One region of the Microbacterium koreense genome, then DNA from elsewhere that is predicted to be linked to it. Evidence: predicted binding sites of a transcription regulator. Region 1 holds the regulator's gene; each other region holds the start of a gene.

Region 1 (10,571 bases):
GACCCGTTTCCCGGCGACCGCGCTGTCTCGCGCATTCGCGCGGACGACGTCACCGTGCGTGCTCCACCCTCCGGCATGCTCGCGGTCGCCTCGCAGCTGCGTCGCGGACTGGTCAGCGCGTCTTCATCGTTGCCGGGCCCGGGAGCGGGACTCATTCCCGGACTCTCGGTCGGAGACACCTCGGCAGTCGACGGAGACCTGGACCTCGCCATGAAGGCATCGTCGCTGTCTCACCTCACCGCGGTGTCCGGTGCCAACTGCGCGCTCGTCGTCGGTCTGGCGTTCCTTGCCGCCGCCGCTCTCGGGATGGGGCGGCGGACTCGCGTGCTCGTCGGAGTCGTGGCACTGGCGGGATTCGTCCTGCTCGTCACGCCTGAACCCAGCGTCGTGCGGGCGGGAGCGATGTCGGCGATCGCGATGCTCGCGCTCCTTCTCGGACGAAGGGGCGTCGGGCTGGCGATCCTGTCGCTCGCCGTCACTTTCCTGCTCATCCTCGATCCGTGGCTGTCGACATCGCTCGGCTTCGCGCTCTCTGCGACGGCCACCGCATCCCTCTTGCTCTTCGCGCGTCCACTGGCCGAGGGGATGGCATGGATGCTGCCGCGGTCGCTCGCTCTCGCACTGTCGGTGCCCTTGGCTGCGCAGCTCGCATGCGGGCCGTTGCTCATCTTGATCGAGCCGTCTGTCCCGATCTATGGCGTCATCGCGAATCTGCTCGCCGCCCCCGCCGCGCCGTTGGCGACGGTCATCGGGCTGGCCGCGTGCCTGGCCGCACCGATGCCGTGGGTGCAGGACGGGCTGACCGCACTGGCGTGGGTGCCTGCATCCTGGATCGCGGCGACCGCCGAGACCTTCACGACCCTCCCGGGCAACGCGCTGACGTGGGCTGAAGGGTGGTGGGGTGCGGCTGCACTCACGGTGCTCGGACTGATGATCGGACTGGTCATCGGGCTCCGCCCCTCGGTGACGCGCAGGGCGCGCGGCATCCGTGTCGTCGTCGGGGGCGCGCTGGCGACGGTCATGGGGATCGTCATCGGCACCGCCGTATCGGCAAGCGTGCTCGGTCACGTGTCGGTGCCGTCGGGATGGGTCCTTGCCGCGTGCGATGTCGGCCAGGGGGATGCGGTGCTCGTCCGCTCTGCCGATCGCGTCATGCTCATCGACACCGGCCCCGACGTCGACGCCCTCGACGGTTGCCTTCGGAGGATGGGGGTCTCACACATCGACATCCTCGTACTCACCCACTTCGACCACGACCACGTCGGTGGCGCCGCGGCAGTCGTGGGGCGGGTCAGCTCGGTGATACACGGGCCCGCCGGAGACACGGAGCGAACAGCCGTGCTGGCAGATCTGGCCGCGCAGGGGGCGGTCGTGCGGCCCGTGTCCGTCGGGGATGAGGGAGCCCTCGGCGAGGCGCGGTGGCGAGTCCTCTGGCCCCTCCACGGCAGTCGAGCGTTCACCCCCGGCAACGACTCGAGCGTCGTCCTCGACGTGCGCGGAGGGGGAGTGCCGCCGGTTCTTCTCCTCGGCGACCTGTCTGCGGCCCCACAACGGATGCTGCGCGCATCCGGAGAGCTGCGTCCGCCCTACGCGATGGTCAAAGTTGCCCACCACGGCAGCGCCGATCAGGACTCGGCACTGTACGAACTGGCCGCAGCCCGAGTCGGGGTGGTGACCGTCGGCACGAATGACTACGGACATCCACGCGCCGAGATCCTCGAGGTCGTGCAGCGAAGCGGTGTCGTCGCCCGCACGGATCGCGACGGCGTCGTGATCATCACCCCCGACGAGGGACGGCTCGCAGTCTGGCGGGAACGCGGCTCCGCGCCGCGTCGGCGACGTCGGTGCCCGTCGGTAGGCTGGAGGCATGGCCCCGGCACCCCGACGACGCGCATCGCCGGCTGCCAAGAGCGCCATCCCGCAGATGTCTTGGCGCAACCCGCAGCCGGCGCCGATCGTTCTCGTGTCGGGCCCCGAAGAGGTCTGCGCCGAGCGCGCCATCGCGGGGATTCGGGACTACCTCAGGGCCGAGGATCCGAGCCTCGAAGTCTCGGACGTGCGCGCCGATGACTACGCGGCGGGCACGCTCCTCTCGGTCACTTCGCCCTCGCTGTTCGGCGAGCCACGCCTCGTGCGAGTCAGCGGGGTCGAGAAATGCTCCGACAGCTTCCTCGCCGAAGCGCTCTCCTACCTTGCTGGGCCGCAGGATGGGGCGACGGTGATCCTCCGCCACACCGGGTCTTCGGTGCGCGGTAAGAAGCTTCTCGACGCGATTCGCGCAGGACAGGGCGGGGGAGCCGAGGTCGCGTGTGCGGCCATCAAACGCGACAGTGACCGCTTCGACTTCGCTTCCGGTGAATTTCAGCAAGCGCAACGCCGCATCGCGCCCACGGCGCTTCGCACGCTCGTGTCGGCCTTCGCCGACGACGTCACCGAATTGGCGGGCGCCTGCCAGCAGCTCTTGTCCGATGTCGACGGAGACATCACCGATGCCGTCGTCGAGCGGTACTACGGCGGACGGGTGGAGACCTCGGCGTTCACCGTCGCCGACACGGCGATCGCTGGACGCTACGGTGAGGCACTCGTCGCACTGCGGCATGCCCTCGCCTCCGGCGCTGATCCTGTGCCGCTGGTCGCCGCGATCGCTTCGAAGCTACGGACGATGGCCCGGGTTGCCGGACACCGGGAGTCCTCGTCGGCGATCGCGGCACGCCTCGGACTCAAGGATTGGCAGGTCGATCGTGCCCGCCGCGACCTGGCGGGGTGGAACGAAGAATCGCTCGGGCGTGCGATCCAGACGGCAGCGCAGGCCGACGTCGACGTCAAGGGCGGCTCGCGCGATCCCGTCTTCGCGCTCGAACGCCTCGTGACGGTGATCGCGACGCGCGCGCCGTACGGCGCCTGAGCTCCCCGCATCCGCTCGGCCGACGTCTGGCCTCCGGCCGCGCCGCCGCGCTCCCGCTCGCCCATACCTGCCCGCGGTGCGCGCGGCCGCGCCGCGCCTGCTTGCGCCGCGCAGCCGCGCCAAGCCCGCCCAACCCCGGCTACCCCGACCCGCTCACCCCGGCGAGAATTGGCTGCGGCGCCCAGAGCCAGTTGCTACGGGCGATTCTCGCGCTCACGTCTGATTCTCGCGGGGTCAGGACGGGTGCAAGCGGGGGAGGTCAGGGGAGCAGCGCGGCGAAGTATGGACCGCCCTCCAGGTCGTCGACGCCCGACGCCGGGTCGCGGTGGCGGGCAGCGTCGGACGTGGGTGCCCGGCGTGCAGCAGGTTCGGCGTGCACAACTTCGGGCCGAGGAGACGACACGCCGGCCAGCGGCATCCGACACCGGCGTTTCCCTCCGCGGCCCCGCAGTTGTGACCGCCGTAACCTGTCGTGCTCGGCCCCCGACCCCAGGAACGGCGGCGAAGCGGCGGCACCACGTGCGGGCATGCAAAAGGCCCGCCCCGGTGACGGGACGGGCCGATGTGCGCTATCTGCTCAGAGAGCGGCAACCTGCTTGGCGATGGCCGACTTGCGGTTCGCCGCCTGGTTCTCGTGGATGACGCCCTTGCTCACGGCCTTGTCGAGCTTCTTCGTGGCCTTGGCGAGTGCCTTCTCCGCGGCAGCCTTGTCGCCGGCGGCGACGGCCTCGCGGGTGCGACGCACCTCGGTCTTCAGGGCCGACTTGATGGCCTTGTTGCGCTCGTGCGCCTTCTCGTTCGTCTTGTTGCGCTTGATCTGCGACTTGATGTTCGCCACGTGGACGCTGCTTTCAGTAGATGGATGCGGGACGTGCCGCGTTACGGTAGAGGGGCCGCTCGCGGCGTCGTGAGGAGGTGGGACTCCACACGCAAGCCAAGAGACGATCTTAGCAGGCGCGCCTGGGCGTCACGAATCTGGCGAGGCTCCCGCTTGCGTGCCGCCGCGCTCCACGGTCGCGATCGCGAGGTCGAGCAGGGCGTTGAACACGCGTGGACGCATCGCGGTGACCAGGTGCGACGTGCGGGGAACGACGATGAGTTCGGCGTCGGGGCTCATACGTCGGAACAGACGCTCGTTGAGGCGGAGCTGGTCGTACTGCCCGTTGACGAACCACGTCGGCACGTCAATGCGGCGCAGTGCTGCCAGCAGATCCAGCACCGAGAGGCTCTTCAACGCGGTGTCCTGCGCATCGAAGGCGTAGCCGCCGGCGCCGAAGTCCGCCCGCGTTTCGAGGGGGAGTGTGGCATCGAGAACGCGGTTCGTCAGCCACATGCCGCGATCGGGAAGGGAATCGAACCCCCGCGCGAGCATGCGGTACGTCGACAGGCCCACACCCCGGGGGATGGCCGTGCACGACGCGGCGATGAAGGCATCCACCGGTGGACGGTCCTCGGCGCCCACGTACTCGATCGACACGAGGCCGCCCATCGAGTGTCCCGCCAACACCACCGGGCCGTTCGCAGCGGCGCGCCGTACGGCGAGGTCGATCGTCTGCAGCGCGCCTTCGAGGGTGAACTCCTCGTCCATGCGTGAGCCGTGCCCGGGAAGGTCGATGGCCGTGACCGGGATTTCTCGGCTGCGCAGATGGTCCGCCTGCGCGCGCCACATGGTCGCGGAAGTACGGATGCCGTGCACCAACACCACCTGGACCGTCACAGGATCAGGGTAGTGCGACCGCATCCGATCGGCTCACGGCATCCCGCCCCGTAGAATCGTCGGGATATGTCACCGCGCGCACACACGCCGCTCGCGCCCGCCGCCACGCCGCCCGAGCTCATTCGCAACTTCTGCATCATCGCCCACATCGACCACGGCAAGTCGACGTTGGCAGATCGGATGCTGCAGGTCACCGGCGTCGTCGCCGACCGCGACATGCGCGCGCAGTATCTCGACCGCATGGACATCGAGCGCGAGCGCGGCATCACGATCAAGTCCCAGGCGGTGCGGATGCCGTGGGCACAGGAATCGCCCGCGGGTGCGCAGACCTACGCGCTCAACATGATCGACACGCCCGGACACGTCGATTTCACCTACGAGGTGTCGCGGTCACTCGCCGCGTGTGAGGGCGCGATCCTCCTGGTGGACGCCGCGCAGGGGATCGAAGCGCAGACCCTCGCGAATCTGTATCTGGCGCTTGAGAACGACCTGCACATCATTCCGGTGCTGAACAAGATCGACCTGCCTGCGGCAGATCCCGACAAATTCGCCGCCGAGTTGGCCAACCTCATCGGCGGGCGCCCCGAGGACGTGCTGCGGGTGAGTGGCAAGACGGGGATGGGCGTCGAGGAACTCCTCGATCGTATCGTCGAGCAGATCCCGCCGCCCACCGGGCAGGCGGATGCTCCGGCCCGCGCGATGATCTTCGACTCCGTCTACGACACGTACCGCGGAGTCGTCACCTACGTGCGCATGGTGGACGGAAAGCTCGAACCGCGCGAACGCATCCAGATGATGTCGACCACGGCGACGCACGAGTTGCTCGAGATCGGCGTCTCCAGCCCCGAGCCCACGGCCACCAAGGGATTGGGTGTCGGCGAGGTCGGCTATCTGATCACCGGTGTGAAAGACGTCCGCCAATCGAAAGTCGGCGACACGATCACCAACGCGCGCAAGCCTGCCGCCGAAGCGCTGTCGGGCTACACCGACCCGAAACCGATGGTCTTCTCGGGGATCTACCCGATCGACGGGAGCGATTACGCGGACCTGCGTGAGGCGCTGGACAAGCTGAAGCTGTCAGACGCGTCCCTGCAGTACGAGCCTGAGACGTCGGTAGCGCTCGGGTTCGGATTCCGCTGTGGTTTCCTGGGGCTTCTCCACCTCGAGATCATCACCGAGCGGCTCTCACGCGAGTTCCGTCTCGACCTCATCACCACGGCGCCCTCGGTGGTCTACGAGGTGACGACCGACACCGGCGAGAGCGTCACGGTGACCAACCCTTCGGAGTATCCCGACGGGCGCGTGGCCTCGGTCAGCGAGCCGGTCGTGAAGGTGGCCATCCTGACACCGAAGGACTACGTGGGTACCGTCATGGAGCTGTGTCAGTCGCGTCGCGGAAGCCTGCTCGGTATGGACTATCTCAGCGAAGACCGCGTCGAGCTTCGCTACAGCATGCCGCTCGGTGAGATCGTGTTCGACTTCTTCGATCAGCTGAAGTCCCGCACGCAGGGCTATGCGAGCCTCGACTACGAACCGTCAGGACGGCAGGAGGCCGACCTCGTGAAGGTCGACATCCTGCTGCAGGGTGACAAGGTCGACGCGTTCAGCTCGATCGTCCACCGTGACAAGGCCTACGCCTACGGAACCCTCATGACGGAGCGCCTGCGCAAGCTCATCCCTCGGCAGCAGTTCGAAGTGCCGATCCAAGCCGCGATCGGTGCCCGCATCATCGCCCGCGAGAACATCCGTGCGATTCGCAAGGACGTGCTCGCCAAGTGCTACGGCGGTGACATCACCCGAAAGCGCAAGCTGCTCGAGAAGCAGAAGGAAGGCAAGAAGCGCATGAAGATGGTGGGCCGGGTCGAGGTGCCGCAGGAGGCGTTCATCGCTGCGCTCTCGGGCGACACCGACGGCAAGGCCGCGAAGTAGGCTGTCTGCCATGCGCCGCGGAACCTTCCGAGACGGAACCGTCGACTATGCCGCGGTCGGCGCGACCCAAGCCGCCGACCTCCTGCAGTATCCGCCCGAGCGCAGCATCCCGGCCGAGCAGTCCTGGCGCATCGGCAGCGGCGAAGAGCGTTTCCGCACGTCCGCCGACGCCCTGCTGTCGTGGTCGGCGTTGCGCGACGGCGGACTGACCGTGTCGGATGTGCGACCCGCGCCCGGCCCGATGTACTCGGGTGTGGGATTCGACGCCGAGGGCAACCCCATCTCGCCCAGCAAGACCGAGACTGAGCAGCGGTTCGACGCCGACGGTACGCCCTATGTCGCCGGCGGAACAACCGCGCGCATCGCCGGTCGGGTCGGAGGCGCCAGCGCGGACGCGGAGGTGCGGGTGATCTTCGTGGTCGAAGAGGCGCGCCGGATCGGCTTCGCCCTGGGCACCGTCGGCGGGTCCGTCGTCAGCGGCGAAGAGTCGTTCATGCTCGACTGGCTGGACAACGACGAGGTGTGGTTCAGCGTGCGCGCTTTCGACGCTCCGGTCGCCCTCGCGTACCGCGTGTTCCCCGGCCTCGTGCGACGTCGTCGGCGTGAGCTGTTCGTGCGGTACCTGCGCGCGATCTCGCCGTTGTACACGGCGCCCGCCTGATATGGCCGGCGCACTGCCGATCGGTGAGGCGGCACCGCGCAACGGAAGACTGCCGACGGCCACGGTGATCGATGACCGCGTCCCCTTCGGGGTGTACCTGCACGTGCCGTTCTGCAGCGTGCGGTGCGGATACTGCGACTTCAACACCTACACGGCGTCGGAATTGCGGGGCGCACGGCGCGACACCTACGCCGACACGCTCCTCGACGAGGTCGCCCTCGCGCGGACGGTCCTCGGCGAGGCGGGGCCGGTGCGACAGGCGGCGACGGTGTTCTTCGGGGGTGGGACGCCGACTCTCCTTCCCGGAGACGACCTGATTCGGATGCTGGCAGGCGTGCGGGAGGCGTTCGGCGTCACAGACGACGTCGAGGTGACTGTCGAGGCGAACCCCGACACGGTGACGGATGCGATCGCGCAGCAGCTCGCCGCATCCGGTGTCACTCGGCTGTCGATCGGGATGCAGTCGGCCGTCCCGCAGGTCTTGGCCACGCTCGATCGCACCCACGATCCCGCGAACGTCGCCACGGCCGTTGCGTCCGCGCGGGCGGCCGGGCTGTCTGTCAGTCTCGACCTGATCTACGGCGCACCCGGTGAAAGTCTCGAAGACTGGACCACCTCCGTGAAGTCGGCGGTGGAGCTGGAGCCCGACCACCTGTCGGCGTACGCGCTCATCATCGAAGAGGGGACCAAGCTCGAGCGTCGCATTCGCCGGGGCGAGCTGCCCGCACCCGACGATGATCTCCAGGCGGACATGTACGAGCTCGTCGACGACGAACTGGCCGCCGCTGGGTACGACTGGTACGAGGTGTCGAACTGGGCGCGCGGCATGCAGCATCGTTCGCGTCACAATCTCTCGTACTGGACGGGCGCCGACTGGTGGGGTTTCGGCCCCGGCGCGCACAGCCACATCGCCGGAACGCGCTTCTGGAACGTCAAACACCCCGCGGCCTACGCCCAGCGCCTGGCGGCGGGGGAGTCGCCGGCCGCGGGCCGCGAGCGGCCCGATGCCACCGCTCGCGACCTCGAGAACGTGCTCCTGCGCAGCCGCGTCCGCGAGGGGCTCGCGGTCTCCGAAGTGACGGATGCCGGTCGTCATGCCGTCGCCGGACTCATCGCCGACGGGCTCGTGGAACCCGGCGATGCGTTTCGCGGACGAATCGTGCTGACACGGCGGGGACGGCTCCTCGCGGATGCGGTGGTGCGACGGCTCACCGGCTGATCGCGCGGCGCCCGCCGGCACGATCGGCTAGAATTGGCACTCCGGTCAGTCGAGTGCCAGCAGCGTGGGGAGGCGACATGGTCAGCGAGCGAGGGCTCCAGGTTCTCCAGGCGATCGTGCAGGACTACGTCGACACGCGCGAGCCGGTCGGGAGTAAAGCGATCGTCGAACGCCACGCGTTCGGGGTGTCGGCCGCGACGATCCGCAACGACATGGCGCAACTCGAAGATGAGGACCTGATCGCCGCGCCGCACACCTCGTCGGGTCGGGTGCCGACCGACAAGGGGTATCGCGTCTTCGTCGACCACCTCGCTGAACTGCGCCCGCTCAGCGGTTCGCAACGCAACGCGATCGCGGCGTTGCTCGATGGCTCCGGTGACCTCGACGACCTGCTCATGCGCACCGTGCGTGGACTCACGCGGCTCACCGGTCAGGTGGCGATCGTGCAGTATCCGTCGTTCGCGCGAGCCACGGTGACCCACGTCGAACTCGTTCAGCTCGGTGGCGGCCGGATGCTGGTCGTGGTCGTCACCGACACAGGGCGGGTCTCCCAGCGCCTCACGATCGTCCGCCACGAGTTCGACGACGCCGACCTCGCGCGGATCCGCGCAGAACTCGGATCCCTCTTCGTCGGCCGGACCGTCCGCAAAGGCATGCAGCGCGCCGAGAGTCACCTCGCATCGCTCGCGCCCGATCCGGGCCCGCTGCCCGAAGCGCTCACAACGCTCGCGCAGGTGGTGGTCGAAGAGCTCGACGAGTTCCGCCAGGACAAACTCGTGCTGGCAGGCTCCGCCAACCTCGCCCGCAGCGAGTCGGATTTCCGCGGAAGCATCTACCCGCTGCTCGAGGCGATCGAAGAGCAGGTCACACTGCTCAAGCTGATGAGCGAGATGGTGCCCGACGATCAGGGCCTCGCCGCCAGCATCGGCCGCGAGAACGAACAGTTCGGCCTCACCGAGGCATCCGTCGTCGCCAGCGATTACGACGCGACGGGCGCGCGGGCGCGCGTCGGAGTGCTCGGCCCGACCCGCATGGACTACCCCACGAACCTCGCCGCGGTGCGGGCTGTCGCCCGTTACCTCACGCGGCTGCTCGAAGAAGACGAGGCCGGCCGCTGAGGCGGAACCGGCGACGAAGATACGACTCTGCGCCTCGGCGCGGACGGGAAGGCGATTGTGGCTGCTGACCACTATGAGGTCCTCGGTGTCTCGCGAGAGGCGACACCCGAAGAGATCAAGAAGGCGTATCGACGCCTCGCACGCGAACTGCACCCCGACGTGAACCCGGGTGAGGACGCCTCTGAACGCTTCAAGCTCGTGACTCACGCCTACGACGTGCTGAGCGACCCGGAACAGCGTGCGCGCTACGACCGCGGCGGCGACGAGTCGCCCTTCGGCGGAGCCGGCTTCGGTGGCTTCGGTGACATTTTCGAGACCTTCTTCGGTGGAGGAGGAGGCGGTCGCGGCGCCCGCCCGCGTTCGCGGCGCGAGCGGGGTGAGGATGCCCTCGTGCGGGTGACCCTCGATCTCAAGGACGTCGTCTTCGGCGTGCATCGCGACATCGACGTCGACACTGCTGTCGTGTGCGAGACGTGCGAGGGCTCGTGCTGTCAGCCCGGCACCTCGCCGGTCGCGTGCGACATCTGTCACGGCACCGGTCACGTGCAGCGCCAGGTGCGCAGCCTCCTCGGCAACGTCGTGACGACTCAGCCCTGCAATGTGTGCCACGGCTACGGCACGACCATTCCCTACCCTTGCGCGACGTGTCAGGGTCAGGGGCGTGTCCGCTCGCGGCGCACGGTCTCGCTCGACATCCCCGCCGGTGTGGAGAGCGGGCTGCGCCTGCAGTTGCCCGGATCCGGTGAGGTCGGCCCCGCAGGCGGCCCGAACGGTGACCTGTACGTCGAGGTCTCCGTCTCGCCCGACCCCGTCTTCAGCCGCGACGGCGACGACATCCTCGCGACATTGGACGTGTCGATGCCGGACGCGATCCTCGGGGCCACCACGACGATCGAATCCCTCGACGGCCCGGTCGACCTGGAGATCCGCCCGGGGGTGCAGGGCGGCGACGTGCTCACGATCAAGGGGCGCGGCATCACGCCGCTGCGCGGAACCCAACGGGGTGATCTGAAGGTCGGAGT
Region 2 (10,571 bases), 610 kb from region 1:
ACCGACGAGCTCGAGCACGGCGAACGCGGTCTTGCCGGCCTGGATGAGCGCCACGCCACCACCGGGGACGATGCCCTCGTCGACGGCCGCCTTCGCGTTGCGCACGGCGTCCTCGATGCGGTGCTTGCGCTCCTTGAGCTCGACCTCCGTCGCCGCACCCGCCTTGATGACGGCCACGCCGCCGGCGAGCTTGGCAAGACGCTCCTGGAGCTTCTCGCGGTCGTAGTCGCTGTCGGTGTTGTCGATCTCGCGGCGGATCTGGGTCACGCGACCTTCGATCTGCTCGGCGTCACCGGCACCCTCGACGATCGTGGTCTCGTCCTTGGTGACGATGACCTTGCGCGCACGGCCGAGAAGGTCGAGCGTGGTGTTCTCGAGCTTGAGGCCGACCTCTTCGGTGATGACCTGACCACCGGTGAGGATCGCGATGTCCTGCAGCTGCGCCTTGCGGCGGTCGCCGAAGCCGGGGGCCTTGACGGCGACCGACTTGAAGATGCCACGGATCTTGTTGAGGACGAGGGTCGCGAGGGCTTCACCCTCGACGTCCTCGGCGATGATGACGAGTTCCTTGCCGTCCTGGATCACCTTGTCGACGATCGGCAGCAGGTCCTTGATGTTGCCGATCTTCTGGTTGGCGATGAGGATGTACGGGTCCTCGAAGACGGCTTCCTGGCGGTCGGGGTCGGTCACGAAGTAGGGGTTGATGTATCCCTTGTCGAAACGCATACCCTCGGTGAGCTCGAGCTCGGTGCCGAACGTCTGCGACTCCTCGACGGTGACGACGCCTTCCTTGCCGACCTTGTCGATCGCCTCGGCGATCAGGTCACCGATCTCCTTGTCGCCGGCCGAGATCGACGCGGTCGCGGCGATCTCTTCCTTGGTCTCGACGTCCTTGGCGTCCGAGAGCAGCTGCTCGGTGAGCGCCTTGACGGCCTTCTCGATGCCGCGCTTGAGCGAGATCGGGTCGGCGCCGGCCGCGACGTTGCGCAGGCCCTCACGCACGAGCGCCTGAGCGAGAACCGTGGCGGTCGTGGTGCCGTCACCGGCGACGTCGTCGGTCTTCTTCGCGACCTCCTTGACGAGCTCCGCGCCGATCTTCTCGTAGGGGTCCTCGAGCTCGATCTCCTTGGCGATGGAGACACCGTCGTTCGTGATCGTGGGGGCGCCCCACTTCTTCTCGAGCACGACGTTGCGGCCACGCGGGCCGAGCGTCACCTTCACGGCGTCGGCCAGCGTGTTCAGGCCGCGCTCGAGGCCGCGGCGGGCCTCCTCGTCGAAAGCGATGATCTTTGCCATGTGTGTGTCGTCCCTCCCGGACGTTGGCTTGTGGAATTAGCACTCACTGAGACTGAGTGCTAACCACATTCTGGCACTCGCCCTATGCGAGTGCAAGCCGCGGTCGCGGGAGCGCCGACACACAGCGCCCTCGATTCGCCGTGGACACGGCGGTGCAGGTCAGGCGATGACGCGCACCGCCTCCGCCTGCGGCCCCTTCTGGCCGGCGCCGACGGTGAATTCGACGCTCTGACCCTCCTCGAGTACGCGGAAACCGGTCATGTCGATGTTCGAGTAGTGGACGAAGACGTCATCGCCGCCTTCCTGCGTGATGAAGCCGAAGCCCTTCTCGGCGTTGAACCACTTGACGGTGCCCTGGGTCATGCGAATCTCCTGATGGTGCGGGGTCATCGCAAGAATAGGCAGGCTCTCCGCCGCAGATCGTCCGGAGCGACGGATCGTGACACGCGCGCATCCGAGTGTTTACGCCGCCGAAACACAACGCCCCATTTCGGTGCGTCAGGACGTCGGCGACGGTGTCGGCGGAGTGGCGGTGCGATCCAGCCCGATCACGATCGTGAGCTGCTTCGCCTCGGGGTCATCGCCCAAGACGTACACCTCGCTGAGCTCGATCTCGGCACCGCCGATGACGTCGGCGAGACCCCTCGCCGCGGCCTCGTGGTCGGCCGTCGCGTAGTAGACCGTGGTGGTGGGGAAGTCGTCGGAGCCCGCTTCGCCGGGTTGCACCATGTCTTCGGCCCAGCCGGCGGCCACGACCGTCGCCTTCATCTGCGTCGCGAGTCCCGGCTCCGGCGTCGCGTTGAGGATCACGACGTCGTACGAAGTGTCGACCACACCCTCCACCTCGACGGTGGGTGTGGGGGTCGGCGTGGGTTCGGGAAACAGGACGATGCGGCCCGATGCAAGGAGCGTCCCGAAGATGCCGATGAGGATGAGCACGATCGTGGCGATGAGCGCCCAAAGAAAGATGACCCCCGCGCGCATGCGGGGGTTCTCGGCTCGGTGCGCCCCCACGCGACCGACGTCCGCGGGGATGTCGTCGAAGCGATCCCGGGGGTAGGTCGTTTTCGGCACCCCCCGATCGTACCGGGCGGCTCCGCGCCCGCTGGAATCCGCGGTGTCAGCGGATGCCGGTGGCCCCGCCGGCGCGGGCCGGCGCGCGCTCGTCGCGCCGTCGACGGAGGCGGTGCACGAGCATCGGGTCGTGCGCCTGCGCGTCCTGGGTGTCGATCAACCGCCCGAGGAGTTGGTAGTACCGCGCCGGTGACAGATCGAGCTGTTCGCGGATCGCTTCTTCCTTCGCACCGACATGGCGCCCCCACTCCGCCTCGAAGGCGAGAATGGCGCGGTCGCGGTCGGTCAAGGGCACGCGTTCACGCTACCCGCGTGTGGGCGATTGTCCGGCGCGCCACTCCACGCTCGCACCGAGTGGATCGACATCGGCGACAGGACGCCCGTCGATCGCCAAGACGAATCCCCTCCAGGCGTCGCCGTCGAGGGGCGGATGCCACGCGTCGGGCAGCGTCGGCGGGTCGATCGTGATCCACACCGCGTCGATCTCGGCCAGTGCACCGCGCAGCGCCTCACGGCCGGCACGTGGAATGTGCGGGAACACCCCCGGCGTCGTGATCACGAGCGTGACGCCGGCGGGTGCCTGCTCGGCGAGCGCGGCGATGACACCGGGCCGGGTCGCATCACCCCGCACGAGCGTCGGTGGATCCGCTGCCGCGACGTCCAGGGCCGCGGCGATCCGTTCGACCCGCCCGGTCTCGCCCGGCCAGGGCAGCGCGGTGAGGAATCGGCGGTCTGCGGCATCCCGCGCATCGAGCGGAGCGAGATCGATCCCGGCCCTCCAGACGACATCGGGCAACCGCGTGCGCGGCGCTCCCCGCATCCGAGACGTGAGCACGACCGGCGACACCCCGCCGGGCGGATCCAGCGACGGTCCCTCGTCGTAGCGGTACGAATAGCGATCGGGGTACAGGCACAGCCCTGCGCTCGCCCCGATCTCGAGCAACGCGATCGGCCCGTCCACCGTCGACAACGCGGGGAGGAGCGCGGCACACCGCAACGGCTCGTTCGTCTGCAGGCTGCGACGAGATACCTCCGACACGAGATCGTGCGCGTGGTCGATGACCCACGCCGACCAGTCATCGGTGTCGGTCGGTGCGCCCAGCATCCGCGTCACGGCGAACACGAGCGGCGGCTGGCGGCGCGTCTCGGGGATGCCGACGAACACCGCCGTCACATCGGCACGACGCGCGACGGCCTCGGCCCACGCACGGTACACCTCGGACCGGCCCGGCGCCTCGCCGTCGGCGAAGCGTCGGTAACGCTCCATGACGGCGGCGGTGGCGGCATCCGCGTGCATCGTCCCATTCTCGTAGGGGATCCCCAGCGTGCGCGATCCCCCACGCGCGCACCTGGGGTTGAATGGAACGCAGGAGGTTCCCATGACGTATGCGGTGAACAAGAGTGACGCCGAGTGGCGCGAGAAGCTCAGCGCGGAACAGTACGCGGTGCTGCGGCAGTCCGGCACGGAGCGTGCATGGACCGGCGAACTCCTCGACGAGGAGCGCGCGGGTCTTTACACGTGCGCGGCCTGCGGGTCGGAATTGTTCCGCAGCGGGACGAAATTCGACTCGCACTGCGGGTGGCCCAGCTTCTACGAGTCGATCCGTCCCGAAGCGGTCGAGCTCATCGAAGACCGCAGCCACGGAATGGTCCGCACCGAAGTGCGTTGCGCCACCTGCGGCTCACACCTCGGCCATGTCTTCCCCGACGGTTTCGGCACCCCGACGGGTGACCGCTACTGCATGAACTCGCTCTCGCTGGAGTTCTCGCCCGAGAACGACGCGTGAGCGCGGTCCTCGACGCGGTCCGCGATCGCCGCTCATGGTCGAAGGTCACCGACGAGGCCCCGACGCACGACGATCTGTTGCCGCTGGTGGCCGCGGCCGGTCGCGTCGCCGACCACTCGTCGTTGCGCCCGTGGCGTCTGATCGAACTGCGCGGAGATGACCGTGAACGCCTCGGCGCGGCGATCGCCAAGGCCGAGGGCGATGCGAAGCCGTCGACGAAACCGTTGCGTGCACCCCTGCTCATCGCCGTCGTCGCGAGTTACCGCACCGGCCACAAGGTGCCGCGGTGGGAGCAGGAAGCCGTCGCGTCGGGCGTCGCCCACGCCCTGAGCCTGCTGCTCGACGACGCCGGCTGGGGCGTGCTGTGGCGCACCGGCTCGGCGACCCGCTCGAACCCCGTCGCCAAGCTCCACGGCCTCGACGAGAACGAGGAACTGCTCGGGTGGTTGTACGTCGGCGGAAAGCCCGCGAGATCGCGCCCGTCGCGGCGCCGGCTCGTCGACGCGGAGCGGTTCCTGTCGCCCCTGCCCGCCAAGGTGAAGAAGAAAAAGAAGAAGAAGAAGAAGCGTTAGCGCCGCCGGGCAAGGCGTCTCCACGGCGCCGCCGCGACGACGACCGACGCCAGCGCAATCGCCACCATGAGCGTCTCCTGCAGGATGCCAGGGCTCGCCGCCGCGGGCCACACCGCGTCGATCGCGATCGATGTGATCAGCTGCCCGACGACCGCGCCGAGCCCGAGCAGCAGCACACCGGTGTGGGCGACGAGAGCGGCGGACAAGAAGATGTATGTCACCCCGAGCGCGCCGCCGAGGTACATCCACGGATCGAGCGGGAACGCACGAGGTGCCCCGACGATCGCCACGTGCACCGCCGCGGCGGTCACGAGGATGAGTGACCCGCCGATGAAGTTCACCAGCGTCGCCGTCAGCGGGGTCCCCACGCGCTGACGCAGCCGCCCGTTCGTGGCCTGTTGCCAGGCGATGCCGACTCCCGCGACGAACGGCAGGATGAGCATCCACAGCGGCACTCCCCGCACCCCGTCGCCGGTCAGCGACAACGCGACGGCGCCGAGCGCGAGCAGCCCGCCGACCAGACGGGGCACCGTGATGGCCACGACGCCCGCGGGGCCATATCCGACACGATCCAACAGCAAACCGTTGACGGTCTGACCCGCGACCACTCCCACGGTGAACAGCGAGACACCGATGACCGCCACCGAGAGCCCTTGCGTGGCCACCGTCAGCGCGCCGGCGGCTCCGCCGATGAGCATCCACCACGGAATGGTCCGCTGGCGGACGCCCACCGCGAGGCGCCGGAACCCCGCACGCCCGCCGGGAAACACCGCCGAGAGGGCGGCGACGAGGATCAGCCCGGATCCGAACGAAATCGCGGCGGCGACGAACCCGTCATCCAGCCGCGCGCCGAGGACGCCGTTGATGCGCGCCTGCGCCGCCGTGAGGACGCCGACCGAAACCGCACCGGCCAACGCCACCCACACCGGCAGTCGGGCACCGCTGCGGGTGTCTGCCGTCACGAGCCGGCTGCGGGACTCGAACCCGCAACCCCCTAATTACAAGTTAGGTGCGCTACCAATTGCGCCAAGCCGGCGAAGCCTCCACTCTACTGCCCGCGCGGCGGGCCACCGGTCACGGGGTCGCGGTCGGTGTGGGCGTGGGTGTGGGCGTGGCGCTGTAGTACGCGTCGCTGGCGACGGTCAGGACGAACTGCGCGAATTCCTTCGGGTCGTCCAGCGCACCGACGTACGGCGTGCCGTTGACGAGCACCATGGGGGCGGCCGTGAGGGCGACCTGCGTGTCGGGGAGACCCTGCAGTGCACGCTCGGTCGCCTGACGGGCCCACGCCGCGTAGGACTCATCCTCGATGCAAGACCGCACGACCTTGGGGTGATCCGCGCCACTGGCGACGGCCATATCGGCGAGCTCCGAATCGGAGTAGCCGTCCGAGTCGAGCTCGGGCTGCTGCGAGAGCATCGCGTGGTTGAAAGCGAAGAACGACTCCTGCGAGTGGGTCGCGACACACGCTGCGGCGCTCGCGGCTCGCAGCGAGTACTTGGTGCCGTTGGACTTCGCCGTCAGCATGGCGACCGGATAGTAGGTCAGCGTCGCCGCCTCTTCACCGACCCACCGGGCAAGCTGCGGGGCGTTGGCCAACTGGAAGTCACGGGAGCCCGTCGACAGGTAATCCACGTAGACACGGATGTCGATGACGGGTTGTTCGGTCGGCGCGGGCGTCGCCTCGTCTGCGTCGGCGTCTGCGTCGGGTGTGGGAGTCGGCGTCGGGGTGCCCGAGAGCGGACCGCCGGTCTCGGGCAGGCCGGTCGCATCGGTGACGACGAACCCGTCGTCGGTCTGGTTCGACGGCTGCAGCATCGGACGAGACGCCGACGACGACACCGCCCAGGTCACGACGACCGCGGTGATCGCAACGACCGCGACGATGGACGCCGCGATCGACACGGTACGGATGAGGTGCGTGCGCTTCTGACGGGTCTGCACCTGTAGCGCCTTCTCGCGGACCGCATCGCGGCGCTCGCGCGGGGCGTTCGAAGAATCGTCGCTCGACATGGAACCTCTCGGGACTTACGGGGCCGGTGTACCGGCGTGGCAGCCGCGGAAACCAGTGGATTTCGAGGGGGCAGACCGAGGACGATCGTAGCCAGCCAGCCTGGGAAACACCCACACACCTGCTTCGCGCGCGCCGAATCGCCCCGTCACCCCGACGGTGGATCTGCCATACTTGCCGTGCGCCCGATGGCGGGCGTACGGGGAGCCCCCCGTTCATCCTCACAACGGATCGTCCGGCACGTACCTGCCGGTGAAGGAGAAAAATCATGGCGTCCGTGACGTTCGACAACGCAACCCGTCTCTACCCCGGGGGCACGCGCCCCGCGGTCGACAAGCTGAACCTCGACGTCGCCGACGGCGAGTTCCTGGTTCTCGTCGGCCCTTCGGGTTGCGGAAAGTCCACCTCCCTGCGCATGCTCGCCGGCCTCGAAGAGGTCAACTCCGGCCGCATCATGATCGGTGACCGCGACGTCACCGACGTGCCGCCGAAGGACCGCGACATCGCGATGGTCTTCCAGAACTACGCGCTCTACCCGCACATGACCGTCGCCGAGAACATGGGCTTCGCCCTCAAGATCGCCGGTGTCGGTAAGGACGAACGCGCCCAGCGCGTGCTCGAGGCTGCGAAGCTGCTCGACCTCGAGGAGTACCTCACCCGCAAGCCCAAGGCCCTCTCGGGTGGGCAGCGTCAGCGTGTCGCGATGGGCCGCGCGATCGTGCGCCAGCCGCAGGTGTTCCTCATGGACGAGCCGCTGTCGAACCTCGACGCGAAGCTGCGCGTACAGACGCGTACGCAGATCGCTTCGCTGCAGCGTCGTCTCGGCGTCACGACCGTCTACGTCACGCACGACCAGACGGAAGCCCTCACGATGGGCGACCGGATCGCCGTGCTCAAGGACGGCCTGCTCCAGCAGGTCGGTTCGCCCCGTGATCTCTACGAGCGCCCCGACAACGTCTTCGTCGCGGGCTTCATCGGCTCACCTGCCATGAACCTCTTCTCGGCGAGCCTCGTCGAAGGCGGCGCACAGTTCGGCACCGAGACGATTCCCCTCGAGCGCGATGCGGTCGCCAGCGCCCACGGCACGCAGGTCACGATCGGTGTGCGTCCCGAAGACCTCGTCGTCGGCCCCGCCGACGGCAAGGGCATCTCGGTCGTCGTCGACCTGGTCGAAGAGCTCGGCGCCGACGGCTACCTCTACGGTCACGCCGAGGTCGAGGGCGCGCGCACCGACATCGTCGCCCGCGTCGACGGCCGCAACCACGCGCACGCCGGCGAGACCGTGACCCTGGCCGCCAAGCCCGGGCACGTCCACGCGTTCGACGCCGAATCGGGCGCCCGACTCAACCGGGCTCCGGTGCTGTCGGACTGACGATCGACCTCGCGAAGGCGCGGGCGGGCGAAACGCTCCCCGCGCCTTCGCCGATTCCGGGAGGATCCGTGCGCGACACCCTGAGCATCACGGCCAGTTCGGTCGACCCGGCGCTCCTCGAGCTGCCCTGGTCGCTCCCCCTCGGCGAATGGCCGCAGAGCGCCATCGTGTCACTGCCCAAGGGCATCTCACGACACCTCGTGCGCTTCTCGAGCCTGTCGGGTCGCGTCGTCGCGATCAAAGAGACGACCGTTGCCATGGCGCGCCGCGAGTACGACATGCTCGGCAACCTCGCCCGGCTCGACGCCCCCTGCGTCGACCGTGTCGCCGTCATCGCGGGGCGCACCGACGCGAACGGCGAACCGCTGCCTGCCGCCCTCGTGACGGCCCACTTGCGATTCTCCCTCCCCTACCGGGCCTTGTTCACCCAGGTGCTGCGGCCTGACACGGCCACGCGCCTCGTCGACGCCCTCGCCGCCCTGCTGGTCCGTCTGCACAACGTCGGGTTCTTCTGGGGCGACGTGTCGCTGTCGAACACGCTCTTCCGGCGGGATGCCGGAGCCTTCGCTGCCTATCTCGTCGACGCCGAGACGGGCGAACTGCACGAGAGCGGGCTCACACGCGGGCAACGCGAACACGACCTCGACGTCGCGCGGACGAACATCGCCGGCGAGATCATGGACCTCGAAGCCGGCGGACGGCTCGAAGGCGGGATCGACGCGGTCGCGATCGCCGACGGCATCGTCTCGTCGTATCACTCCCTGTGGGCGGCGCTCACGGATGCCGAATCGTTCGGCACGTCAGAGGCGTGGCGCATCACCGAACGGGTGCGGCGTCTGAACACGCTCGGGTTCGACATCGGCGAGATGTCGATCGAGCGCGACACCGACGGCACCCGCGTGTCGATCCAGCCGAAGGTCGTCGACGCGGGCCACCATCAGCGGCGCCTGCTCCGACTGACCGGCCTCGATGTCGAAGAGAATCAGGCGCGCAGGCTGCTCAACGATCTCGACGAGTTCCGGGCACGCATCTCGCGACTCGGTGACAATGAGGAGCTCGTGGCCCACGAATGGCTCACGCGCGTGTTCGAACCCGTCGTCACGGCGATCCCGTGGGATCTGCGGGCCAAACTCGAACCGGCCGAGGTGTTCCACCAGGTGCTCGAGCATCGGTGGTACATGTCACAGGCCCGAGGAAAGTCGGCACCGCTGGCTGAGGTGTTGTCGAGCTACATCGACACCGTGCTGCGCCACCGGCGCGACGAAGCGACCGTGATGGGGCCCCCGACCGAGACGTTGGCGATCCCGATCGTGACCTCCCCCATTCCCGTCGACGATGACGACGACGCCGCCGTCGACTGGCGCGACCTGGTGTGACTCAGTAGCCGACGCTGAAGCGCTCGCGCGAATGCTTCGGCGACTCGATCTCGTCGACGACGGCAACGGCGAAATCGGCACCCGAGATGAACGATTCTCCGTCGGCGTCGGTCACGATCACGTCTCCGCCATCACGGTACGTCCCGGTGCGCTCTCCGGGAGCCCACGCACCGAAACCGCCCGCCGGGTGGATGTAGAACCAGTCGCGACCGCCCGTGCCCGATTCGAGGTCTTCGAGCATGCCGATCGCCTCGAGCGCTTCGGGCTTGTACTCCTCGGTGAACGAGGGCTGGTCGATGACGCGCCCCCCACCGGGAGCGACGAGGCTTCCGCCCGCACCACCGACGACACCGACGCGGACGTCGCGCGGAAGCTCGACGAGAAGCTCCGCGACGTTCGGACGCACTTGTCCGAGCATGGCGCCGCGCGCAGCGACGGCCACCACGACGACGTCCACGCCCTCGAGTTCGGCGACGAGGCTCGGCACGTCGACGAGGCTGCCCTCGATGTACGTTGCACCGGGCACGCGGTCGTCGGCGACGCGACGGGCCACCGACACCACGGTGTGGCCCCGGTTCACCGCCTCGGTGACGATGTTGCTGCCGGCGTAGCCGGTCCCTCCGATGACGGCGATACGAGTCATGGTGACGCTCACTCCGCCGCGGCGCGCAGGGTCGAGACCTGGTAGAGCGCGACCGATGCGGCGATCCCGGCGTTGAGAGATTCCGCGGCCCCCGAGATCGGGATCGACACCACCTGGTCGCAGGTCTCGGTGACGAGGCGGGACAGCCCCTTGCCCTCCGACCCGACGACGATCACCACCGGTCGATCGGCAAGCTGCAACGCCGGCAGGGAGACGTCACCGCCCCCATCGAGCCCGAGCACGAAGACGCCCTGCTTCTTGTACTCCTTGAGCGTCGAGGTCAGGTTGGGCGCCAGCGCGACCGGCACACGCGCCGCGGCGCCGGCGCTCGTCTTCCACGCCGCCGAATTGACGCTCGCCGAACGACGTTGGGGCAAAATCACGCCCTGACCCCCGAAGGCGGCCGTCGACCGGATGATCGCGCCCAGGTTTCGCGGATC
Region 3 (10,571 bases), 910 kb from region 1:
GCCGGGTCGACATCCACTCCGCGCTTCTTGATCTCGAGGCGGCCGATGTCGCGCGCGCGCAGTGCCGCGGCCAGTCGTTTCTCATCGACCGGGAGGGTCTCGCGGACCCGGAAGGTGGACACGAACGGCGAGGTCAGTGCACTGTCGGACGTGAGGTACGCGATGCGGGGATCGAGCATTCCCGCATCGAGGGTGCGTGCCACGTCCCCGATCAGTCGCGCGCGAATGACGGCACCGTCGGGCTCGTGCACGAAGGCGCCGAGAGTCCGTACGGGTTCGTCGGCCGCATCGTCGGCGGCGGAGAGTTCGTGCGCGGTCTCACCGCGCAGGACCAGCGCGGCGCGCCGCACCCCGGGGCGGGCGAGCTCCCGCGACCACTGCACGAGCTCGATCGTGGATCCGTCGGCGCTCACCCACTGTGCCTCGCCGGTCGTCGGGAGCAGATTGCGGTCCAGACCCGGTCCGAGTTTTATGCCGGTCGGCAGGCGGTCTGCGACGGCGAAGGACCAATCGAGTGACGGCGACCATTCGTGCGCTTCCGTGCGGGATGTCTCGGTGCGGCCGGTCGTGCGCCGTGCCGGGTCGAGCCAGACACCGTAGACTCCGCTGAGGTCGACGTCTTCGGCGCGCGCGTGGCGCACCGAAGTGTCCGTTCCGAAGGGCGCGAGGTTGAAGGCCGCAACGGCCGCTGTGACGTCGTCGGCGTCCACCGCGTCGACGCGCAACCCGAGACCCGCCAGCCCGAGTGCGTCGCCCCCGATCCCGCACCCCAGATCGGCGACCGTGGTGACGCCCGCCTCGCGGAAGCGCGCGGCATGCCGTACGGCGACCGACAGTCGCGTGGACTGTTCGAGGCCCGCCCGGGTGAAGAGCATCCGATCGGCCAGATCGCCGAACTTCAGCCGGGCGCGCGAGCGCAGCCGCGCCTGACCCACGACGGCTGAAACGAGTTCGGGGGAGTGACCTGCCCGACGCAATCGCGTGACGGCGTGCGCGACGTCGTCGGAGGACTCGACGGGTGCCTGCGCATCGAGGAGCCGCAGTCCTTCAGGGGTCAGAAGCGCGGTGAGTTCGGCCATCTCCACATCGTCAGCCTACGGCGACATGACTCGCCCGAGAGAAAGAGTTGGCACTCACGTTGCGTGAGTGCCAGTGCCTTGCCTAGACTTGCAATCAGCACTCTCGATACCAGAGTGCTAACGAGTCTTCAGGATCGAGAAAGAAGAGGTACACCGTGTCGGTTTCCATCAAGCCGCTCGAGGACCGCATCGTCATCCAGCAGGTCGAGGCAGAGCAGACCACGTCCAGCGGTCTGGTCATCCCTGACACCGCCAAGGAGAAGCCCCAGGAGGGCGAGGTCGTGGCCGTCGGCCCCGGCCGCATCGACGACAACGGCAACCGCGTGCCCGTCGACGTCGCCGTCGGCGACCGTGTCATCTACAGCAAGTACGGCGGCACCGAGGTCAAGTTCGGCGTCGACGAGTACCTGGTGCTCTCGGCTCGCGACGTGCTCGCGGTCGTCGTGCGCTGACCCTTCGCCACTGAGCGACCAAAACGGCTCCGGATGCCTCGGCATCCGGAGCCGTTCGTCGCGTGTGGCAGGCATCCTGCGAGCATTGTCCGTCCGCATTCATTCACGGGTGCGCCGGTGAGGCGGCGCGGATCTAGGCTGAGCAGGTGACGCGCGATCTCGACCCCGCCGCCCCCGACGCGGTGCCCGACACCGAACTCGGTGTCGTCGCGACCACGACGGCGGGGATCCCGGTCCCGGTCGAGCGGGACCCCGCGCGCGAGCAGACGCTCGGAGGCATCTTCGCGTTCTCGGCCTACCTGCTGTGGGGATTCCTCCCCCTCTACTTCATCCTCCTCGCACCGACTGGTCCCTGGGAGATCGTGGCGTGGCGGATCATCCTCTCGCTCGTCTTCTGCGCGCTGCTTCTGACGGTGACGCGATCGTGGGCGAGGCTCGCGAAGATCTTCCGCCAGCCCCGCATCCTGGGGCTCACCGTGTTGGCAGGGTTGACCATCTACGTCAACTGGCAGGTGTTCATCCTCGGGGCGCTGACCGGCCACGTGATCGAGACGAGCCTCGGCTACTTCATCAACCCGATCGCGACGGTGCTGCTCGGGGTGATCGTGCTCCACGAACGACTGCGAGTGACCCAATGGGTGGCTCTGGGCATCGCGGGCATCGCGGTCGTCGTCATCATCGTGGCGTACGGGTCGGTGCCGTGGATCGCCCTCACCTTGGCGACCTCGTTCAGCATCTACGGTCTCATCAAGAAGCGCGTCGGGCCGTCGGTCGACGCGATCAGCGGACTGACGCTCGAATCGCTGTGGTTGCTTCCGGTGGCGACGGTACTGCTCGTCGTGGTCGGCGCCACCACCGGACTGACCATCGGCGCGAACGGTCTCGTGCACGCGGTGCTGCTGAGCCTCGCCGGCGTCGTGACGGCCGTGCCGCTCTTGCTCTTCGCCGCGGGAGCACGTCGGACGACCCTCACGGTGATCGGCCTGTTGCAGTTCATCGCGCCGATCCTCCAGTTCGTCATCGGCACGACGATCCTCGGTGAACCGATGCCGCTTGAGCGGTGGATCGGTTTCGCGCTGGTCTGGGTCGCGCTGACGGTGCTCATGGTCGACTCTGTGGTCCATGCGCGCCGGCTGCGGCAGGTCAGCCGCGCCGCACGAGCCGGGTGATCGCGGCGGTCGCCTCGGCGATCTTGGCGTCGGACTCCTCGCCGCCCGCGCGCGCCGCGTCGACGACGCAATGGCGAAGGTGGTCATCGAGCAGCCCCACCGCGACGGCCTGCAGGGCGCTGGTCAGGGCGCTGATCTGCGTGAGGATGTCGATGCAGTACTTCTCGTCTTCGACCATGGTGCGGATGCCGCGGGCCTGGCCCTCTATGCGCTTGAGGCGATTGACGTACTTCGCCTGATCGGTGATGTATCCATGGCTGTGGCCGATGTCCTCACCGGCCGGGGGAGCGGTGGTCATGTCTGGTCTCCGTTTCGGGTGATCGAGCGGAACGTGCGAAGGCGCAGGCTGTTGCCGACGACGAAGACGCTCGAGAATGCCATCGCGGCGCCTGCGATCATCGGATTGAGCAGTCCGAATGCGGCCAACGGGAGTGCTGCCACGTTGTAGGCGAACGCCCAGAACAGGTTGCCCTTGATCGTGCGCAGAGTGGAGCGCGACAGGCGGAGCGCGTCGACGGCGCCGCGCAGATCGCTGCGCACGAGCGTGATGTCGGCCGCTTCGATCGCAGCGTCCGTTCCCGTGCCCATGGCCATTCCCAGGTCTGCCTGGGCGAGGGCGGGGGCGTCGTTGACACCGTCGCCGACCATCGCGACGACCTTCCCCGACGCTTGCAGATCACGCACGACCGCCACCTTGTCGGCGGGGAGCACCTCGGCGTGGACGACGTCGATCCCCACCGCGCGCGCGGTCGCCTCGGCCACCGCGGCGTTGTCGCCGGTGAGGAGCACGGGGGTCAGCCCGAGCCGCCGCATCCGCGCCACCGCCTCCGCGCTCGTGGGCTTGACGGTGTCGGCGACGACGAGGATGCCGCGGGCGACACCGTCCCAGGCGACGTAGACGACCGTACGGCCCTCGTGGGCCGCGGCTGTGGCAGCCGCGCTCAGGGCGGGCGATGGATGGACCGACCAGTCTGCGAGGAGCGACTCGCGGCCGACCACGACCGGCGTGCCGGCGACCGAGCCGACGACGCCGAGCCCGGCGGTGTTGCGGAAGTCCTCAACGTCGGCGAGCGGGCGGGGCGCGGCATCCGCGATCGCCTTCGCGACGGGATGTTCGGAGGCCGCCTCGACTGCCGCGGCGCGGGCGAGGAGATCTGTCTCGTCGACCCCGGGCTCGGCGACGACGTCGACCAGCGACATGCGACCGGAGGTCACGGTCCCGGTCTTGTCGAGCACGATCGTGTCGACGCGGCGTGTGGATTCCAGGATCTCCGGGCCACGGATCAGGATGCCGAGCTGTGCGCCGCGGCCCGTCCCGACCAGGAGAGCCGTGGGTGTGGCGAGCCCGAGCGCGCACGGGCAGGCGATGATGAGGACGGCGACCGCCGCAGTGACGGCCGACACCGCCGGCATCCCGATCGCGAGCCACACGACGAGGGTGACGAGGGCGATCACGAGGACGATCGGCACGAAGATGCCCGAGATGCGGTCGGCGAGACGTTGCACGTCGGCCTTGCCGGACTGCGCTTCTTCGACCATCCGCGCCATCCGAGCGAGCTGCGTGTCATCGCCCACGCGGGTGGCGCGCACGACGAGTCGACCCCCGGCGTTGACGGTGGCACCGATCACCGCATCGCCGGGACCGGCCTCGACGGGCGCTGACTCACCCGTCACGAGTGAGGCGTCGATCGCCGAGGTGCCCGAAACGACGACACCGTCGGTGGCGATCGCCTCGCCTGGGCGCACGACGAACTCGTCGCCGACGCGCACCTGCGAGATGGGCACGCGCTGTTCGACTCCGTCGCGGAGCACTCCCGCATCCTTCGCGCCGAGCTCGAGCAACGCGCGCAGCGCAGCGCCCGCGCGGCGCTTGGAGCGAACCTCGAAGTACCGCCCTGCCAGCACGAACATCGTCACGCCTGCGGCCACCTCGAGGTAGATCTGGCCGGCGCCGTCGGTCGGCTGCACGGTCCACTCGAACCCGTGGGTCATGCCCGGCATCCCTGCGTGGCCGACGAACAACGCGTAGAGCGACCACAAGAACGCCGCTGACACCCCGATCGACACGAGGGTGTCCATCGTCGCGGCACCGTGCCGCAGGTTGATCCACGCCGCGCGGTGGAACGGCCAGGCCGCCCATACGACGACCGGCGCAGCCAAGGCGAGCGACGCCCACTGCCAGTAGGTGAACTGCAGCGGCGGGATCATTGCGAGGAGGATCACCGGAACAGCGAGGATGATCGACCCGATCAGGCGTTGGCGGAGGCCGGTGAGTTCGGGATCGTCGTGGTGGGTGTCGTCCTCGGTTCGCTCGGGCGAGGGGAGCGTCGCGGAGTAGCCGGTCTTCTCGACTTCGTCGACGAGGGCTTGCGGATCGAAACCGCGGGGGACGGACACCACTGCTTTCTCGGTGGCGTAGTTCACGCTGGCGGTGACGCCCTCGAGTCGGTTCAACTTCTTCTCGATGCGATTCGCGCATGATGCGCAGGTCATCCCCGCGATGTCGAGTTCCAGGCGCGCCGGGGCCGCCGTCTCGTGCTGCGACATCAGAGCCGTTCGGCGGTGTAGCCCGCCTCGTCGACGGCGGCGAGGATCTCGGCATCGTCGACGTCGTCCGTTCCGGTGATGTGGAGAAGGCCGGTCGCCGCGCTGACGGATACGTCATCGACGCCGGCGACCTGCGACACCTCCTCGCGGATCGCGGCTTCGCAGTGGGCGCAGGTCATTCCGGTCACTCGATAGTCGGTCATCGTGATCTCCGTTCGTCTGACTCGCCCCATCGTATACCCATAGGGGGTATGCCGGGCCGGTGAAGGCTCCGCTGTGACCGGGAGAATTGCTTCTCGTCGCGAGAACCCACCGCTGTGGGTGATTCTCTCGACCAAGAGTGATTCTCGCGGGGAGGTTCGGGGCGGGGGCAGGGCAGGATGCACTCTTCGACGGCGTCGCTCTGAACGTAACGATTCGGTCGCGTTACACATCGTTAACGAATGGCAACATTGGCGGAGCCTTAGCGCGGTTAGGTTATGAGCACTGGGCCGACGTTTGCGTCGAGCCCGTGTTCACCCACCAAGAAGGAGCAACATGAGCGTCTTCACCCGCTCGCGCAAGTCCACCGTCCTCGGTGGCATTGCGCTCGCCGGCGCCAGTGCCCTCGTCCTCGCCGGTTGTGCCGGCGGCGGTTCGGGCGGCGACGACACCGCGGCACCCGAAACCGAAGATCGTGACCTCACCCTGAGCATCGGAACGGTTCTTCCGCAGACCGGTTCGCTCGCCTTCCTCGGACCGCCCGAAGAAGCCGGCGTCGGCCTCGCGGTCGCCGAGATCAACGAAGCAGCCAAGGGCATCACCGTCGACGTCGAGTACGGCGACTCGGGCGACACCGACAACAAGGCCTACGAGACCACGGTTCCGCGTCTCCTCGGTGACGGCGTCCAGGCGCTCATCGGCGCGGCGTCGTCCGGTGTGACCAAGCTGTTCCTCGACCAGGCCGTCAGTGCGGGCGTCATCACGTTCTCGCCCGCCAACACGTCGCCGGACTTCACCACGTGGGAGGACAACGACCTCTACTGGCGTACCGCTCCCAGCGACCTGTTGCAGGGTGAGGTGCTCGGAAACCTGATCGCAGAGGACGGCAACTCGACCCTCGGCATCATCTACCTCAACGACGCGTACGGCACCGGCCTCGAGAAGGCGCTGAGCGAGACTTTCGCCGCCACCGGTGGCGAGGTCGTCGCGAGCGAGTCGTACAACCTCGGTGACACGAACTTCAGCGCTCAGGTGTCGTCGATCCTCGCGCAGAACCCCGAGGCGATCGCCGTGATCGGCTTCGAAGAGACCGCGACCGTGGTCCCCTCGTTCGTCAACAGCGGTTTCTCGGGCGACTCGTTCTACTTCGTGGATGGAAACATCTCGCAGTGGGGTGCTGACATGCCCGTCGACATCACCGGTTCGAAGGGCACCCAGCCCGGACCGGTGCTCGCCGACGACTTCCAGGAGCGTCTGAACGCGCAGTGGCTCGAGCAGGGCGACGGCACGGAGCTGGCCGACTTCAACTACGCCGGTGAGTCGTACGACGCTGTCGTGCTCCTCGCGCTGGCTGCCTTGCAGGCCAACTCGACCGACCCGGCCGAGATCGCTGCGAACCTGCAGTCGGTTTCGGGTGGTGCCGATGAGGGCGAGAAGTGCGACACGTTCGCCGCGTGCGCCGACATCATCCTCGCGGGCAACGCCGCTGACTACGACGGCTACTCCGGTGGCGTCGCGTTCGACGACGCGGGCGACCCGACCGAGGCGACGATCGGTATCTTCGAGTACGTGGGCGACAACATGCACGAGCGGATCAACTGATCTCGATCGGCTGATCTCTCACCCGCAGGCCCCGGCTCCGAAAGGAGTCGGGGCCTGCTTCGTCGTGTCCGGGTGCCGCATGCGCGGCACAGCAACGCGAAAGAGGGGCGGATGCCGCAGCATCCGCCCCTCTCGTCGATCGCTGGGATCAGTCGGCGCCGAGCGACCCGAGGTACAGCCCGATGACCTTGGGGTCGTTGAGCAGCTCGCGTCCGGTGCCCTCGTAGGCGTCCGTGCCCTGATCGAGGACGTACCCTCGGTCGCAGATCTGCAGGCATCGCCGAGCGTTCTGCTCGACCATGATCGTCGTCACACCCGCTTTGTTGATGTCGGAGACGCGGATGAACGCATCGTCTTGACGAACGGGCGACAGACCCGCGGACGGCTCGTCGAGGAGGAGCACAGCGGGGTCCATCATCAAGGCCCGCGACATCGCGACCATCTGCCGCTCACCGCCCGAGAGCGATCCCGCACGCTGCTTGAGGCGCTTGCCCAGCTCGGCGAAGATGCCGGTGACGAACTCGAGGCGTTCGGCATACGCCTTCGGCCGCTGGTACAGCCCCATCTGCAGGTTCTCTTCGATGCTCAGCGACGGGAAGACGTTGTTCGTCTGCGGCACGAAGCCCACGCCGCGCTGCACGAGCTTGTCGGAGTTGAGTCCGACGATGCTCTCGCCGTTGACGGTGATGTCTCCGGAGCGCACCTTGACCATCCCGAAGATGGACTTCAAGAGCGTCGACTTGCCCGCGCCGTTGGGGCCGATGATGCCGATCAGCTCACCCTTGTGCGCGACCAGATTGGCCTGGTTGATGATGTTGATACCGGGAAGGTATCCCGCGTCGAGGTCACGGACCTCGACGACGACGCGGTCGGTGCGCGCCGCTTCGTCGTTCGGAACGGCGTCGGCGGTTGTGTGCTTCACGGTTTCTTCTCCTCGCCGTCGCGGGCGTCCGCGTGCTCGGCGTCTTCGATCTCATGGATGAGCTCGACCGCCTCGGTGTTCATTTCACCCTCGATGCGGCCGGTCACGATGCCGAGGTCGACGTCCTGGTGAGCGCCGAGATAGGCATCGATCACCGCAGCATCCTTCATGACGACGTCCGGCGGGCCTTCGGCGACGATGCGGCCCTCGGCCATCACGACGACCCAGTCGGCGATGTGGCGGACCATGTGCATGTCGTGCTCGACGAACAGCACCGTCATGCCCTCGTCTTTGAGGTCGAGGATGTGATCGAGAAGGGACTCGGTGAGTGCCGGGTTCACACCGGCCATCGGCTCGTCGAGCATGACCAGCGTGGGGCTGCTCATGAGGGCGCGCGCCATCTCGAGGAGCTTGCGCTGGCCGCCCGAGAGCGACGCGGCGAAGTCCTCCGACTTGGCGTCGAGCTTGAAGCGCTTGAGCAGGCTCTTCGCTTTTTCTTCGATCTCGTTGTCCTGCTTGCGCCACAGGAACGGCAACATGCTCGACCAGAACCGTTCACCGGTCTGGCCGGTGGCGCCGAGCTTCATGTTCTCGAGCACCGTGAGCAGCGACAGCGCCTTGGTGAGCTGGAAGGTGCGCACCTGGCCCATGCGGGCGACCTTGAACGAGGGGATGCCGCTGAGCTGTTGGCCCTCGAAGCTCCACGTTCCGCTGTTGGGCTTGTCGAAGCCGCAGAGCAGATTGAACAGGGTCGTCTTACCGGCGCCGTTCGGACCGATCAGTGCGGTGATGGCACCCTTCGGGATCTCGAGGTGCTCGACGTCGACCGCCGTCAGACCGCCGAAGCGGCGTGTGACGTGGTCGGCGACGAGGATCGGGTCGACTTTGGGGACGCCCGGGACGGGGTCGCCCTTGGCCAATCCCGTGGTCTTCGGGCGGGGCACGCTGCCCGTCGTGGGCGCGGCGTCGTTCGAGCTGTTACTTGACAAAGGTCAGCTCCCTCTTGTTTCCGAGGATGCCCTGTGGGCGGAAGATCACCAGCAACATCAGCGCGACACCCACGAGGATGAAGCGGAGCGTGCCGGCCTGGATGGGAGAGATCGGCAGGATGCCCTGTGCGGCCAGGGCCGGCAGGACTCCGTCGAGGAAGGCCATGATCACCCAGAAGATGACCGATCCGAGCGCGGGACCGAACACGGTCGCCGCTCCGCCGAGCAGCAGGATCGTCCAGATGAAGAACGTCAGGCTCGTCGTATAGGTTGCCGGCACGACCGCTGAGGGCAGGGCGAAGACGACGCCACCGAGGGCACCGAAGATGCCACCGAGCACGAGCGCCTGCATCTTGTAGCCGAAGACGTTCTTGCCGAGCGAGCGCACGGCGTCTTCGTCTTCGCGGATGCCCTTGAGCACGCGACCCCAGGGGCTGCGCATGATCGACCAGACGATGAATATCGCGATCGCCAGCAGGATGAGCCCGAAGACGCGCACCCACAGCTGATTCGCCGTGTAGACCCACGGACCGAATCCGTATTCACCGGGCGGGAACGGGTTCGCCGCGCGGAATCCCTCGTGGTAGCCGGCGAGGCCGTCGGCCGAGTTGGTGACCGCGTCGAACACCGTGGTGGTGAACAGCAGTCGCACGATCTCGGCGGCGGCGATGGTCACGATGGCCAGATAGTCGGCTCGCAGTCGCAGGGTCGGGATACCGAGGATGACCGCGAAGATCGACGCCGCGAACATGCCGATGAGGATGCCGACCCACCACGGAAGCCCGAACGAGAGGATCGTGATCGCGTAGCTGTAGGCGCCGATGGCCATGAAGCCGGCCATACCGAAGTTCAGCAGGCCCGCGTAGCCGAAGTGCACCGCGAGTCCCGTGGCCGCCAGTGCGTAGGCGATCGTGGTCGGGCTGAAAAGCCAGCCCGCGGTGTTGTTGAGAATGCCTCCCCAATCCATGGTCGCCCCCTATCCCAGTCTCTCTTTTCGGCCCAGGATGCCCTGTGGCCTGACCAGCAGAATCAAGATCAGTACGACGAGTGCTCCGACGTACTTGAGGTCGGACGGCATCCACAGGGTGGAGACCTCGACCAGGAGGCCGACGATCAGGGCGCCGATGAGCGCGCCGAAGGCCGTGCCGAGGCCGCCGAGCGTGACGGCGGCGAAGATGAGGAGCAGGATGTGCATGCCCATGTCCCAGCGCACGCCGGGGCGGAAGTAGCCCCAGAGGATGCCCGCGAGAGCGGCGAGTGCCGCTGCGAGGATCCAGACGATGCGGATGACGCGGTCGACGTTGATGCCGGATGCCGCGGCCAGGCCGGGGTTGTCGGAAATGGCCCGAGTCGCCTTTCCGACGCGGGTCCGCAGGAGCCAGAACGCGACGGCGATGAGGACCACGATGCTGATGGCCATCGACATCATGTCGACGGTCGACAGGGCGATCGGTCCGAAAAGCTCGATCTTCGGCGACCCGGCGCCGGGGAGCTGGGAGGTGGAGCCGCCCATGAAGAACTGGAAGGTGAAGCGCACCGCCAACGAGAGACCGATGCTCACGATCATGAGGGGGACCAAGCCGATTCCTCGTCGCCGGAGGGGCTTCCAC

Evidence for each region. Region 1 encodes HrcA, which represses chaperone genes, less so after heat shock. Its sites were predicted from a motif close to TTNGCACTCGNNNNNNNCGAGTGCNAA; they were not measured.
Region 2: a site for HrcA is predicted at 1,333-1,359, ahead of groL (chaperonin GroEL). Genes of this name have one in related genera too.
Region 3: a site for HrcA is predicted at 1,127-1,153, ahead of groES (co-chaperone GroES). Genes of this name have one in related genera too.

What each region holds. Positions count from the first base shown of each region.
Region 1 is NZ_JBHTIM010000001.1:1,941,373-1,951,943, forward strand. It holds partial or broken gene ACFQZV_RS09105 (ComEC/Rec2 family competence protein) at 76-1,614, shown strand; gene holA (DNA polymerase III subunit delta) at 1,868-2,905, shown strand; gene rpsT (30S ribosomal protein S20) at 3,483-3,743, opposite strand; gene ACFQZV_RS09120 (alpha/beta fold hydrolase) at 3,873-4,622, opposite strand; gene lepA (translation elongation factor 4) at 4,689-6,551, shown strand; gene ACFQZV_RS09130 (DUF1990 family protein) at 6,562-7,212, shown strand; gene hemW (radical SAM family heme chaperone HemW) at 7,214-8,431, shown strand; gene hrcA (heat-inducible transcriptional repressor HrcA) at 8,509-9,549, shown strand; gene dnaJ (molecular chaperone DnaJ) at 9,607-10,571, shown strand, end outside.
Region 2 is NZ_JBHTIM010000001.1:1,328,940-1,339,510, reverse strand. It holds gene groL (chaperonin GroEL) at 1-1,296, opposite strand, end outside; gene ACFQZV_RS06195 (cold-shock protein) at 1,456-1,659, opposite strand; gene ACFQZV_RS06190 (LytR C-terminal domain-containing protein) at 1,795-2,370, opposite strand; gene ACFQZV_RS06185 (DUF3263 domain-containing protein) at 2,417-2,665, opposite strand; gene ACFQZV_RS06180 (DUF2332 family protein) at 2,675-3,667, opposite strand; gene msrB (peptide-methionine (R)-S-oxide reductase MsrB) at 3,750-4,157, shown strand; gene ACFQZV_RS06170 (nitroreductase family protein) at 4,154-4,729, shown strand; gene ACFQZV_RS06165 (DMT family transporter) at 4,726-5,691, opposite strand; tRNA gene ACFQZV_RS06160 (tRNA-Thr) at 5,693-5,765, opposite strand; gene ACFQZV_RS06155 (DsbA family protein) at 5,804-6,742, opposite strand; gene ACFQZV_RS06150 (ABC transporter ATP-binding protein) at 7,009-8,112, shown strand; gene ACFQZV_RS06145 (DUF4032 domain-containing protein) at 8,181-9,488, shown strand; gene ACFQZV_RS06140 (NAD(P)-dependent oxidoreductase) at 9,490-10,131, opposite strand; gene rlmB (23S rRNA (guanosine(2251)-2'-O)-methyltransferase RlmB) at 10,140-10,571, opposite strand, start outside.
Region 3 is NZ_JBHTIM010000001.1:2,846,994-2,857,564, reverse strand. It holds gene ACFQZV_RS13325 (THUMP-like domain-containing protein) at 1-1,085, opposite strand, end outside; gene groES (co-chaperone GroES) at 1,235-1,531, shown strand; gene rarD (EamA family transporter RarD) at 1,759-2,700, shown strand; gene ACFQZV_RS13310 (metal-sensitive transcriptional regulator) at 2,675-2,998, opposite strand; gene ACFQZV_RS13305 (heavy metal translocating P-type ATPase) at 2,995-5,247, opposite strand; gene ACFQZV_RS13300 (heavy-metal-associated domain-containing protein) at 5,247-5,450, opposite strand; gene ACFQZV_RS13295 (ABC transporter substrate-binding protein) at 5,785-7,050, shown strand; gene ACFQZV_RS13290 (ABC transporter ATP-binding protein) at 7,199-7,972, opposite strand; gene ACFQZV_RS13285 (ABC transporter ATP-binding protein) at 7,969-8,916, opposite strand; gene ACFQZV_RS13280 (branched-chain amino acid ABC transporter permease) at 8,951-9,928, opposite strand; gene ACFQZV_RS13275 (ABC transporter permease subunit) at 9,938-10,571, opposite strand, start outside.